2 regions of the Pseudalkalibacillus berkeleyi genome follow, and region 2 is predicted to be linked to the other one. Evidence: riboswitches for the same ligand, from Rfam matches in the RefSeq annotation. Region 2 holds a riboswitch; the other holds the start of a gene.

Region 1 (6,323 bases), 1.2 Mb from region 2:
CGTGGAGCGAGAAACATATCGCGATCTTGTTCACCTCGACCGTCCATTGAAAAAGACTGTAGTAACAAGTTTTTAAGGGATATCGAATGTGCATTTCTTTACTTCTCTTTCAAAAAAACATACAATGAAACTACTTGCAGTAGAGGAGGGTTTTATCATGAAAAAAGGAAGTATTGAATTTGAAAACGGCGAAAAAGTACTGATTGAATTTTTCCCAGAAGAAGCACCGAATACAGTAGCAAACTTTGAAAAATTAGCGAACGAAGGATTTTACAACGGATTAACGTTCCACCGTGTCATACCAGGATTTGTATCCCAAGGTGGATGTCCAACAGGAACAGGTACCGGTGGCCCTGGTTACACAATTGACTGTGAAACAGAAGGTAACCCACATAAACATAAGCCTGGTTCATTATCAATGGCTCATGCAGGTAAAAACACTGGAGGAAGCCAATTCTTCATCGTTCATGACAGCCAACCACATTTAGACGGTGTACATACCGTTTTCGGTCAAGTTACAGAAGGCTTGGACTCAGCATTACGTACTCAAAACGGCGACGTAATGAAAGAAGTTAAAGTTTGGGAAGAGTAATAAATGAGAAACTGACTCAGAAATCCATATTATTGGATTTCGAGTCAGTTTTTTCTTTAAAGGAAAAAGGTCGTTATATATGACTTAAACACATTCTCCTTGCTAATACGTTTGAGAAAGAGTAACATAAAATACATACAAGTAAATTATCCTTCGGGGTCGGGTGAAAATCCCAACCGGCGGTGATGAAGCGAGCGTTGCTTCTTAGTCCGTGACCCGGTGCAATTCGTTGTAGCGGTGGATTCGGTGCAAATCCGAAGCCGACAGTATAGTCTGGATGGGAGAAGGATATATAAGAAGAACCTAGGAAGAGAGTATGGATCAGTTACACATGCCACAGCTCTCTATCTTTACTCATGCCTACTATCTGAGCATTCGTTCAGTTCGAAGTTGCAGAGGTTTATTTCTTATGCTCTCATACCCCGAAGATGCGTCTAGCATTTTCGGGGTTTTTTGATGTTTAAATAAGGTGGTTAACATTATGGAACAAGAAGTTCGTTATATGAAACTTGCTATAGATATGGCGAAACAAATGGTTGGGCAAACGTCTCCGAATCCGAAAGTCGGCGCTGTTGTCGTTCGCGATGGTGAAATTGTAGGTATAGGCGCACATATGAAGGCCGGAGAAGATCATGCGGAAGTCCATGCACTCAACATGGCTGGCGACAAAGCGAATGGTGCTACGATGTTCGTTACATTAGAACCTTGTAGTCATTTTGGGAAAACGCCTCCATGTGCCAACCTCGTAATAGACAGAGGGATTTCGCGTATTTATGTTGCTACCCTCGATCCAAACCCTGTAGTAGCAGGTAGAGGAGTGGAACGACTCAAGCAAGCAGGAATCGATGTTCATATTGGTTTATTAGAAGAAGAAGCGACTGAGCTTAATCCGTTTTTTAACCATTTTATGAAAACGAGCTTACCTTATGTAACGCTGAAAGCTGCTTCTAGCTTAGATGGAAAGACTGCCACTACTACTGGGGAAAGTAAATGGATAACGGGTGAAGAGGCAAGGAGAGACGTCCACCATTCGCGTCAAGAGCATGATGCAATCTTAGTCGGTGTCCAAACGATTATTGAAGATGATCCTCAGCTTACAACGAGACTACCGTTCGGAGGTAAAAATCCAACCAGGATTATTCTGGATACTCATCTACGTATTCCTCGATCAGCTAAGGTATTAAATGATCGAGAAGCGCAAACCCTTATCATTACAGGGAGCCAAGTGGCTATGGATCAAATAGAAGAAATTCAATCTGAGTACGTCCAAGTGATCAAACTGGAGGCAGAGAGCATTCAAATCAGGTCCCTATTAGAACGGATGGCTACTATAGGCATCACCTCTATTTATGTTGAGGGCGGGGCAACTGTACACGCAAGCTTTGTGAAAGAACGGTGTTTCCAACAATTGATTACTTACTTAGCTCCTAAGATTATTGGTGGTTTTACAAGCCCTTCGATAATAGGTGGAGCAGGTATCAAATATATGGACGAGGCAGTTGATTTACAAACCATTTCATTTGAACAAATCGGAGATGATTTGAAAATTGTCTCTGTTCTAAAGGAGGGATAAGTCATGTTCACAGGTATTATTGAAGAGATTGGCACGATCCATTCTGTAAAAGAGTCAAGTGAAGGGTACGTTGTGACAATACAAGCAAAGAAAGTTCTTGAGGATGTTCAGCTAGGAGATAGTATCTCAGTAAATGGTATTTGTTTGACGGTAACCTCTTTCGGGCAAACTTCATTCACTGTCGATGTCATGCCTGAAACACTGAAATCTACGAATTTAAAACGTATTGGCTCCGGTGATCCGGTTAATCTTGAACGAGCAATGGCAGCAGGTGGACGTTTTGGAGGTCATTTCGTTTCCGGGCACATTGATGGAGTAGGTAAAATAGTGAAGAAAACGACAAAGCATAATGCGATTTACTATGAGATAGAGGCTCCTGATGATTTGCAGTCCTATTTCATGAACAAAGGATCTGTTGCAGTGGATGGAACGAGCCTTACGATATTTGGCGTCACAGACCGAACGTTTACGTTATCACTTATCCCGCATACGGTACAAGAGTCCGTTCTTGGTCATAAGAATGAAGGCGATCAAGTTAATATAGAGGCAGATATGCTAGCAAAATATGTGGATCATTTACTTGAAAGAAAAGCAGAGCAAACGTCCAAAGGGAAGTTGACGATGGAGTTTTTAACGGATAACGGATTTTAAAGTGTTCGTTACGGATGATCGGAATGATAAGTAAGGAGATATTTGAAAGGGTGGTGACCTCAATATGTTTGACCGTATAGAGGAAGCAATTTATGAATTGATGCAAGGTAATGTGGTCATTGTATGTGATGATGAGGATCGGGAAAATGAGGGGGACTTCATCTCACTCGCTGATCGAGTAACACCTGAAGTGATCAATTTTATGGTGACCCATGGTCGTGGTCTTGTATGTACTCCGATTACTGAAGACCTTGCAAGCAAATTAGAACTCAATCCAATGGTAAATCACAATACAGATCCACACGGGACGGCATTTACGGTAAGTATCGACCACAAATCGTCAACTACTGGCATTTCTGCACAGGAAAGGGCAACTACAATTCAACAGTTATTAAATCCGAAGTCAGTACCTTCAGACTTTAAAAGACCAGGCCACGTCTTTCCTTTAATCGCTAAGCAAGGCGGCGTTTTGAGAAGAGCAGGTCACACTGAAGCAGCTGTAGACTTGGCACGACTTTCTGGAGCAGAGCCAGCGGGAGTTATTTGTGAAATCATGAATGAAGATGGCACGATGGCAAGGGTGCCTGACTTACGAAAGATTGCAGATGAATACGATTTGAAGATGATCACAATCAAGGATCTCATCCAATACCGAAACCGAAAAGATAAGCTTGTTCAAAAGGAAATTGAAATTACTCTACCAACGGCGTTCGGGGAGTTCCGTGCCATCGGTTATTCAAATATCCTTGATCAAAAGGAACACATCGCACTTATAAAAGGAGAAATTATCCCTGATGAACCTACATTAGTTCGTGTTCATTCTGAATGTTTGACAGGGGATGCATTTGGTTCGTTCAGATGTGATTGTGGTCCCCAATTACACGCAGCCTTGTCCCAGATTGAACAAGAAGGAAATGGTGTACTCCTCTATATGAGACAAGAAGGCAGAGGGATCGGTCTTTTAAATAAAATGAAGGCTTACAAGCTACAGGAAGAGGGCTATGACACAGTTGAAGCTAATGAAAAGCTTGGTTTTGCACCTGATCTGCGTGATTATGGTATCGGAGCACAAATTTTAAGAGATCTAGGTATCTCTAAAATGAACCTCCTTACAAATAACCCGAGGAAGATCAAAGGCTTAAGTGGGTATGGTTTAGAAGTGCTCGATCGAGTGCCGATCCAACTACCACATAGGGATGAGAATGAAAAGTATTTAAGAACAAAACACAGCAAGTTAGGTCACATGCTTCACTTTTAAAAAGTGAATCGCAACATATATAGGTGACAACACAGAAATAAGTGGTGAATTAAGAGGAATATACAAATTAGGAGGAATAATATTATGGGTACAACATTTGAGGGACATTTAGTAGGAACGAATTTAAAAGTAGGGATTGTTGTAGGTCGATTTAATGAATTCATAACTGGGAAATTATTGTCAGGTGCTGAGGATGCATTGAAACGCCATGGTGTAAATGAAGAGGACGTTGATATCGCATGGGTTCCAGGTGCATTTGAAATTCCATTGATTGCAAAGAAGATGGTAGATTCGAATAAGTATGACGCGGTAATTACATTAGGAACTGTCATTCGAGGTTCTACTCCACACTTCGATTATGTATGTAGCGAGGTTTCGAAAGGGGTTTCTAGTCTTGCAATCAATTCTGGTGTACCTGTCATATTCGGTGTGCTAACAACAGATTCTATCGAACAAGCGGTAGAAAGAGCGGGAACGAAAGCTGGAAACAAAGGTTGGGAAGCTGCTGTTTCAGCTATTGAAATGGGTAATCTTTGCAGGTCGTTCAATAAATAGGCTTGTAAAAAGGTGTTTACCAAGATCTATAGAATGTTATACTTATATAGACTAAAATTAGCAACTTTAAAGAAGTTTCGCTATAATGAATGTGACTATATTGAACTTTATCAGTAGTATTCTTAAGAGGTTGGAACTGTATGAACAATAAAAAGCAAGAACGAATACTATTCATTGTAGTAATAATCGTTGCATTCCTCTTACTATTGTCACTCGTAGGGAAGTTATTTCGATAATGAGGGAGAACTTATGTTAATCCGTTATAAGCGTAACTATGAAAAAATTGCAATGGGACTTCTATCGTTCATGCCGAACGAAAAAGATCTCAAGAAGCTGCAACAAACCGTCAAGCAATATGAAACAGAGTCCGAATACCAATTGTTTCTTTGGAAAGAAGGCGAAGATATCATTGGCATTGTAGGCTTAAATATGAAAGACGGGGTTGCAGAATTACAACATGTCAGTGTAAATCCATCCCATCGACACCAAGGAATCGGCAAGAAAATGGTCGATGCACTTAAGAAAGTACTGAAGGATGAATATACTTTATCTGCAAATGAAGAAACCCACTCATTCTTCGAGCGTTGTGAAGATGGTGAAATTAAGCTGGAGAATGACCAATAAGAAACGGAAAGGATTATCCTTCCCGTTTCTTTTTTCTAATGGCGTGTTGTTCAAGTCGTTCTTTAATAACAGGCTTTCGATCTCTTAGCGTATGTTTATGAATCAAATAGTCATTATCCAAGTCGCTTGGCATGCCATACGTACACTCAATTTCCTGACATTTCTGTTCACATAGTGCACGGAGGTCCTTATCTAATAAGGGGAAGTTAAAGCTATGATAGGGTTGTTGATTGGTTATTTCATTTAGGCGTGTGCGGAGTTCGGACATTAATACATTTACATCTATACCGAGTGAGATCAATTTCGATTGGTTTGTTTCCACGATGTTCAACGCACTTTTCATCATTCTCTTTGCACCTGAGAAATTATTTCTTCTTTGGTGGTACAAAGCTACTGCAATCTGGATCAGTCCTACCCAATGATGTTTTTCTTGCTCTTTTGGGACAGACTTCCAGTATTCTTCTAAAATTTCATGGCATTCAAAGTAATCTCTTAAACCATGAAAATGAACTAAGTAATCGATATATGCTTTCGGGTACATCTAATGGATCCCTCCATTCTTTACGTATTAGTTTATCATAATTACTTCCCTTCTTGAAAAGAAGCAAATTGTGAAGGGGTATCCTGTGTGCTATAATATCGACATATTTTTAAGTCTATATAAATAATAGAATATGAAAATGGGGAACATTTCATGACGCAATATAATGTTAGACTGGATGCATTTGAAGGTCCGCTTGATTTATTACTACATTTAATCAATCGGTATGAGATCGATATTTATGACATTCCAGTTTCACAAATTACAGAGCAATACTTAGAATATATACATACGATGAAAGAGTTACAGTTGGATGTTGCTAGTGAATACTTAGTGATGGCAGCTTCGTTACTAGCTATAAAAAGTAAAACGCTACTTCCAAAACATGATGAAGGACAATTGGATCAGCAAATTGAAATGGAAATGGAAGATGATCCTCGAGAGGATCTCGTTCGTCGCTTAATTGAGTATCGAAAATTCAAGGAGGCTTCTTCTTATTTAAGAGAAAATGAGGGGAAAAGAAGTCTAA
Region 2 (6,323 bases):
GGGTATCCGACAAACGATTGACCGAGAATGTTCGTGTCCGTGTTTTGGAATACAGGGACTGGAATCGGAAGGGAGATGTGTGGGTAAATATACCCGAGTTGCTCACACTCTGTTTGAAGTGTATGAGCGGCCTCATCATGTTTCGGAAAACGAAATACCCATTGATGATTTAGAAAAAGGATATCGTTGTTCTGACCGTAGTGATTCCATTGCACTGACTGGATTTCTAGTGAAGGATAGAAAGAATGAATGCAATTTAAATATTGTTCCAAATACATTGAAAATCCCTCCCACCATCAAGATTCGACTAAAAAGGCCACATATCCTCTTTCCATATAAAAGAAAATATACACTTGTATGCTGCGTTATATAGTTCAGAAGACTCAAATGATCACACGCTAGGAATAATGAACTTGTAAAGACAAATAGCCACCCGAAGGGGGAGGCTATTTGTTGATTTTCTTTTTGCTAGCACCAAGTCCGACGGATGGTTCTTTTCGTATGACTTTAATAATGGATAAGCACATAACGATCAATATGACTGTAAATGGGAGGGCGGCAATCAGTGATGCAGTTTGCAACCCTTGTAACCCACTGCTAATAATGAGTACGGCTGCTATTGCTGCCATCAAAATTCCCCATATAAATTTTACAATTCGACTTGGATTCAAGTCACCGTCTGAAGTCATAATGCCGAGAACGAATGTCGCAGAATCGGCAGACGTGATCAAAAATGTGAAAATCAATAAGATCGATAACATAGAGAACAGGAACGTAAATGGCAACTGTGCATAAGTAACGAAAAGGGCTGATGTTACGTCTTTATTAACAAGCTCAGCAATGTTCGTCCCTTGGGTCAAGTCGAAATTCAATGCGGTTCCTCCAAAAATAGCGATCCACAAAATCGCAATGAACGGAGGGACGATCAGCACGCCAAAGATGAATTCGCGTATGGTCCTTCCACGTGAAACACGAGCAACGAACGACCCGACGAATGGTGACCAGGCAATGACCCATGCCCAATAGAAAACAGTCCAGTCACGTACCCATGTACCACCTTTATAAGGAGTAAGACGGAAACTCATTTCGAAAAACTTAGAAATATAGTCTCCAATGCCTAATGTCATACTGTTAAGGATAAAGACAGTAGGTCCCATGATTAAAACGATGATCATTAATGCCAAAGCTAATCCAAGGTTTAGATTACTCAACCACTTAATTCCTTTATCCAGTCCTGTCATAGCAGAAGTTAAATAAAGAATGAGCAGGACACCGGTAATGATTAATTGCATCATCGCATTGTTAGGCAGGTCGAACACACTGTTTAAACCACCATTAATTTGTAAGATCCCAAACCCTAGTGATGTGGCAACCCCCGTTATAGTAGCGATAACAGCAAGGATGTCAATTGTTCTTCTGAGCGATGTTTTTCCCTTAGTTCCAATGATTGGATTAAACGTTGTACTGATCATCCCTTTTTCTTTTTTCCGATATTGGAAATAACCTAAAGCAAGTCCAACAACTGTGAAGACTGACCACTGATGTATACCCCAATGGAAAAAAGAGTAGCGCATGGAAACTCGAGCTGCTTCTTCAGACTGTCCCTCAATCCCCATAGGTGGTTCAAAATAGTGACTCATCGGTTCAGCAACACCCCAAAAAACGAGGCCAACTCCAAATCCAGCACTGAATAACATCCCAATCCATGTAAAGAAAGGATAATCTGGTCTTGAATCATCTCCACCGAGGCGAATTTTCCCATAACGACTAATGGCTAAAATGAGACAAAAGATCGTAAAGAAAAATACAGCAATCAGATAAAACCAACCGAATGCATATGTTGTAAAATCAAAGACGGATGCAGCGTTATCTCCTAGTGATTTTGGTGAAATGGCTCCCCAAATAACAAACAATAGAACAATGATTGACGAAACCCAGAATACGACATTCCAGTGAGGAGCCTTCTCTTGAACTTTGTCCAAATTCTGTTCCTCCTTCATAGCCGAAAAGATATTTTTAGTGCATTCGTATTTGTTATACCCTTATTTACACTCCAATAACAAACCAGGTGTTTGTGTCGTTTCCGGTGACTATAGACCATAATTTTATTATTTGAAAATTATTTCACTTCCGATATGTAGGTCATTTCGATTAGTTTTATTGAACAATAAATGTTTTAAGAAGATTTCGGGTGGTCATAATAATAGAAAAGTCGTACAATTAATTTAAGATTTTCGTCATTTTTTAAAAATTGCATTTTTTTTGAAACTTTATGGTGAGGAGTGCGTACAATATAGTAAGAAAGAAATTTTAAGATAAGAAATTTTAAGATAAGAATTTTATGGATAACATACATAGTGAGAGAAGGGTGATGGACTTGAGTTTAACTGCAAAAATCACAATTGATTTTTTAGTAGAGGGAAGTAAAGAGTATTATGTAGAGTTACTGGACATTCCTGAAGAAGTTTCGGCAGGGGAATTACAAGTGCTCGTAGAAAAACGTGTAGGAAAAGTGAAAGAGATGAAATGCGCGGAAATACTGAACTCATCTATCAAGATCGATCACATAAACCAAGTCCGTCATTAAAGGCATCTCTATCGATCTTTTTTCTTCATTTTACGATTGATTCCGAAAGTCAGCAAAGTAAACAAAAAAACGATAGAAGCCCATGAAATTGCACCAAATTGCTTAAAGACCTTAAACATTTTTATATCCCCCTATGATTGAATGTTCTACAAATTATATCACCAACTCCCTTAAAATGTAAGTGAGCCAATAACAAAAGAAGGGTGAATGACAAATTCACCCTTCAAAGTGTGAGCACTAGCCTGCAAGTGGAGAGTGAAGAACATCTTTACATCTGGACGGTTGTTCCAATGACGTTCCAATAAACTTAGGGGAGGTTCTCTCCACAAGAGGGTAGCCATGCAGCTTTTATATTTTAAATGGAAAGCGGTTTGTGCCGCTTGTATATACTATTCTTCGCTCTAACCTTTTTGGTGGGGGCTCTTTTTTTGTCTATTTTGTGTCAAAGATGAATCACAATACAACATATAGTGAGATATAAGCAATTATATTGCTAGATTAGGCTTTAAGCCCTATAATGTAAGAGAACGAACAACAAAATAAACACCATCTTCGGGGCAGGGTGAAATTCCCGACCGGCGGTAGATGAAGTCCCCTTCATAAGCCCGCGAGCTTTGTTCAGTTGTTTAATTGAACATGGCTGATCTGGTGAAAAGCCAGAGCCGACAGTATAGTCTGGATGGGAGAAGATGTTTGCACAGTTTCTTAGATTACGTTCAGTTAAGAAGCTCCATTTCTCATGGCCTAATAACCTGATAAATATGCAAATGACTCCCTAAAGCTTAACCAATGCTTTAGGGCTTTTATTTTGGTGATGAGAAAAGGAAATTGATCGACACAAGGACTGTGCGATGCATTGGAAGCAAGATGGCGTTTAGGAAAAAGGAGAGGTTTCCTATGCAACCAAAGGGGAAGTTATATCGAATGATTGCTGTCTCACTCATGAGCAGTATCGCGTATGTATTAATGCTTCTAGATTTTCCGTTTCCGGGGCTACCACCATTTCTAAAGATCGATCTCAGTGACGTGCCTGCACTTCTAAGTGGAATTGTATTTGGACCTGTAGCTGGAATTACGGTTGAAGCAATAAAAAATATTCTGCATTACGGTGTACAAGGTAGTATGACGGGTGTACCTGTTGGGCAGTTTGCGAACTTTATCGCAGGTAGTCTGTTTATTGTTCCTGCGGCAATATTGTTTCGAAAATATCGAAGCAAGAAAGGCTTAACGCTCGGCTTATTAACAGGAGCGTTGACGATGACTCTGATGATGGCACTACTCAATTATGTGCTGATTCTGCCTGCATACACATGGTTCTTGAACTATGATCCTATGACTTCAGAAATGATGACACAATTGATCATTACAGGGATCACACCTTTTAACTTGATTAAAAGTACAATCGTAGCAGGATTGTTTATCATGATTTACTACAAGTTGTCTCCGTACTTAAATCGCATGGAACAACGATCATCATAAAAAAGTGGATAAAAGAATGAGAGACTGGCTCAAAGGACAATCGTCCAACTTGAGTCAGTTTTTTTGTGAATTGATGAAAACTATATCCGTGGTCCCTAAATTAAGCTTATTTAAAGACTCCGTAAACTTTCTAAAGTTAGCCCAAATCTCGTTCCTATTACAAATGTCATTGTTTAAACTAGGTACTGATGAATGAACGAAATATGAGGAGGCAAAGCCATGCGGATTCTTGCAATCACTTTATCAGGATTTTTGTTAATTGGATTATTTTCAACAGTATTAGCGAATGACGATCCAAACTTATCGGAATCATTTAAACAGCTATCAAGAGACACTGAATGGAAGCAAGTAAAGCAGCTAGACTTGGATTTCAACATACATCATCCACAAGGGATGACGAAAATAGACGATCGATATTACATATCTTCCGTTGAAATTGTTGAAAAACCCGTGAAGGATGAATCATCAAAAAATGGATATGATCGTACACCTGGGAAAGGAGTCGGACATCTATTTGTTGTGAATGAAGAAGGGCAGATGATCAAGGATATAGAATTAGGTCGAGGAGATATGTACCATCCTGGTGGAATCGATTTTGATGGTAAGCACATTTGGATACCGGTTGCTGAGTATAGACCGGATAGTCAGTCCATCATTTATAAAATGAACCCTGATACATTGCAAGTCGACAAAGCGTTTGAGGTGGAGGATCACATCGGAGGAATCGTGAGCGATCATTCTACTAGAAAGCTTCACGGAGTAAGTTGGGGTTCGAGAACGTTTTACAAATGGAACCAAAAGGGGAAGCAACAGTCTGTTAACAAGAACCCAAGCCATTTCATTGATTATCAAGATTGTGAAAGTGTAGGAAACCGCAAGATGCTATGCAGTGGATTAGCTGAACTGCCTACAAGTAATGGAGATAAATCTGAATTAGGAGGACTATCTCTAATAGATCTCAAAACAAATAATATCGAACATGAAATACCCGTAACGAAGTTTAGTCCTGAGAAACATGTAATCACTCGAAACCCTGTTTTTCTAGAACAGAGCGAAAAAGGATTCAGGCTATTTTCAGTACCAGATGATAATCATACATCACTTTTTATTTATGAAAAACAATAGTAAATAAAGAAAAGAGGGTGAACCTGTGAAGAAACGCTTCAAAGTTCACCCTCTTATTTTTGCAGTAATGTTAAATTCCTTAACCCGCTTATCCTCACGAAAATGAATGTAAGGAAGTTAATGGCTCTTTTGTATCAGGTGTTGCTGCTAGCGGTAAGACGATTCGTATAGTCGTTCCTTTTCTATATTCAGATTCAATGGAGAGCTTTCCACCATGTTCTCTTACGATCTTCCTGCTCATCATTAATCCAAGACCAATTCCTTTTTCTTTTGTTGAATAAAAAGGTTCACCAATATATTTTAACCGGTCTTTTTCAATTCCTTTACCAGAATCGATAAATCTTAGTTCTACATAAGGATCTCGAGCTTCAATCTGTATTTTTAGCTCTCCCCCTTTTTCCATAGCCTCCATTGCATTTTTCATAATGTTTATGAAGACTCGCTTCAAGGCACTCTTCTGACAATTGAGGATGACTTGCTGTTCATTGATATAGTCAACATCAATACTGATCCCTTTCAAGAAAGCTGTACCTTCAAACAATCGCACACAACCATCTACAATATCGTGAAGGTCGCATTCGCTCAACGCAATCACATGAGGTTTAGCTAGGTCCATAAATTCATCCGCAATTCGTTCAATACTGTCTAATTCGCCGCCGATGATCTCTAGGTAATTTTTCAACATAGGATCCTCAACCTCTTCATTAATCATTCGGATAAACCCTTTCACACTTGTGAGAGGGTTTCGAAGCTCATGAGCAATTCCTGCAGCGAGTTGACCGACTGTAGACATCTTCTCTAATTGCATTGAAACGTGCTCATCTTCAAGACGCTTTGTAATGTCTCGTGCGATCAATAAGATAAGATCTTCTGAGTAACCGTTATACTCACTAGAAATGAGAGGGGTCAAAACAGCATCGAATGTATAGCTCTTACCGTCCTTTTCAAGTGTAAATGCAATCTGTTCAGCTTCTTTAGACTTGAATACACTTCTAATGATTTCATACATAAGACTGAAATCATCCTTTGCAACATAATCGGTTAGGAAGGTATTCATATTGGTAATCGTTGTATCATTCAACCAACTCTTTAAGGAAGGAGATACATAGTTTGCATCACCATTTTGATTAAA

What was found. Region 2 has a riboswitch for FMN ahead of L2716_RS01425 (ECF transporter S component). Riboswitches for the same ligand answer to the same signal wherever they lie in the genome.
Region 1: it holds a riboswitch for FMN, as region 2 does, so the genes downstream of both, ribD (bifunctional diaminohydroxyphosphoribosylaminopyrimidine deaminase/5-amino-6-(5-phosphoribosylamino)uracil reductase RibD) here and L2716_RS01425 (ECF transporter S component) in region 2, are expected to answer to the same signal.

The regions. Positions count from the first base shown of each region.
Region 1 covers NZ_JAKIJS010000001.1:1,472,960-1,479,282, reverse strand. The annotation lists gene lysA (diaminopimelate decarboxylase) at 1-76, shown strand, start outside; gene L2716_RS07850 (peptidylprolyl isomerase) at 158-592, shown strand; FMN riboswitch at 738-885, shown strand; gene ribD (bifunctional diaminohydroxyphosphoribosylaminopyrimidine deaminase/5-amino-6-(5-phosphoribosylamino)uracil reductase RibD) at 1,074-2,165, shown strand; gene ribE (riboflavin synthase) at 2,169-2,816, shown strand; gene L2716_RS07835 (bifunctional 3,4-dihydroxy-2-butanone-4-phosphate synthase/GTP cyclohydrolase II) at 2,881-4,074, shown strand; gene ribH (6,7-dimethyl-8-ribityllumazine synthase) at 4,159-4,629, shown strand; gene L2716_RS07825 (GNAT family N-acetyltransferase) at 4,879-5,253, shown strand; gene L2716_RS07820 (DUF309 domain-containing protein) at 5,267-5,794, opposite strand; gene L2716_RS07815 (segregation/condensation protein A) at 5,948-6,323, shown strand, end outside.
Region 2 covers NZ_JAKIJS010000001.1:261,322-267,644, forward strand. The annotation lists gene L2716_RS01410 (phosphotransferase family protein) at 1-278, opposite strand, end outside; gene L2716_RS01415 (glycine betaine uptake BCCT transporter) at 447-1,982, opposite strand; gene L2716_RS01420 (hypothetical protein) at 2,342-2,587, shown strand; FMN riboswitch at 3,132-3,282, shown strand; gene L2716_RS01425 (ECF transporter S component) at 3,485-4,066, shown strand; gene L2716_RS01430 (DUF6454 family protein) at 4,286-5,191, shown strand; gene L2716_RS01435 (PAS domain S-box protein) at 5,286-6,323, opposite strand, start outside.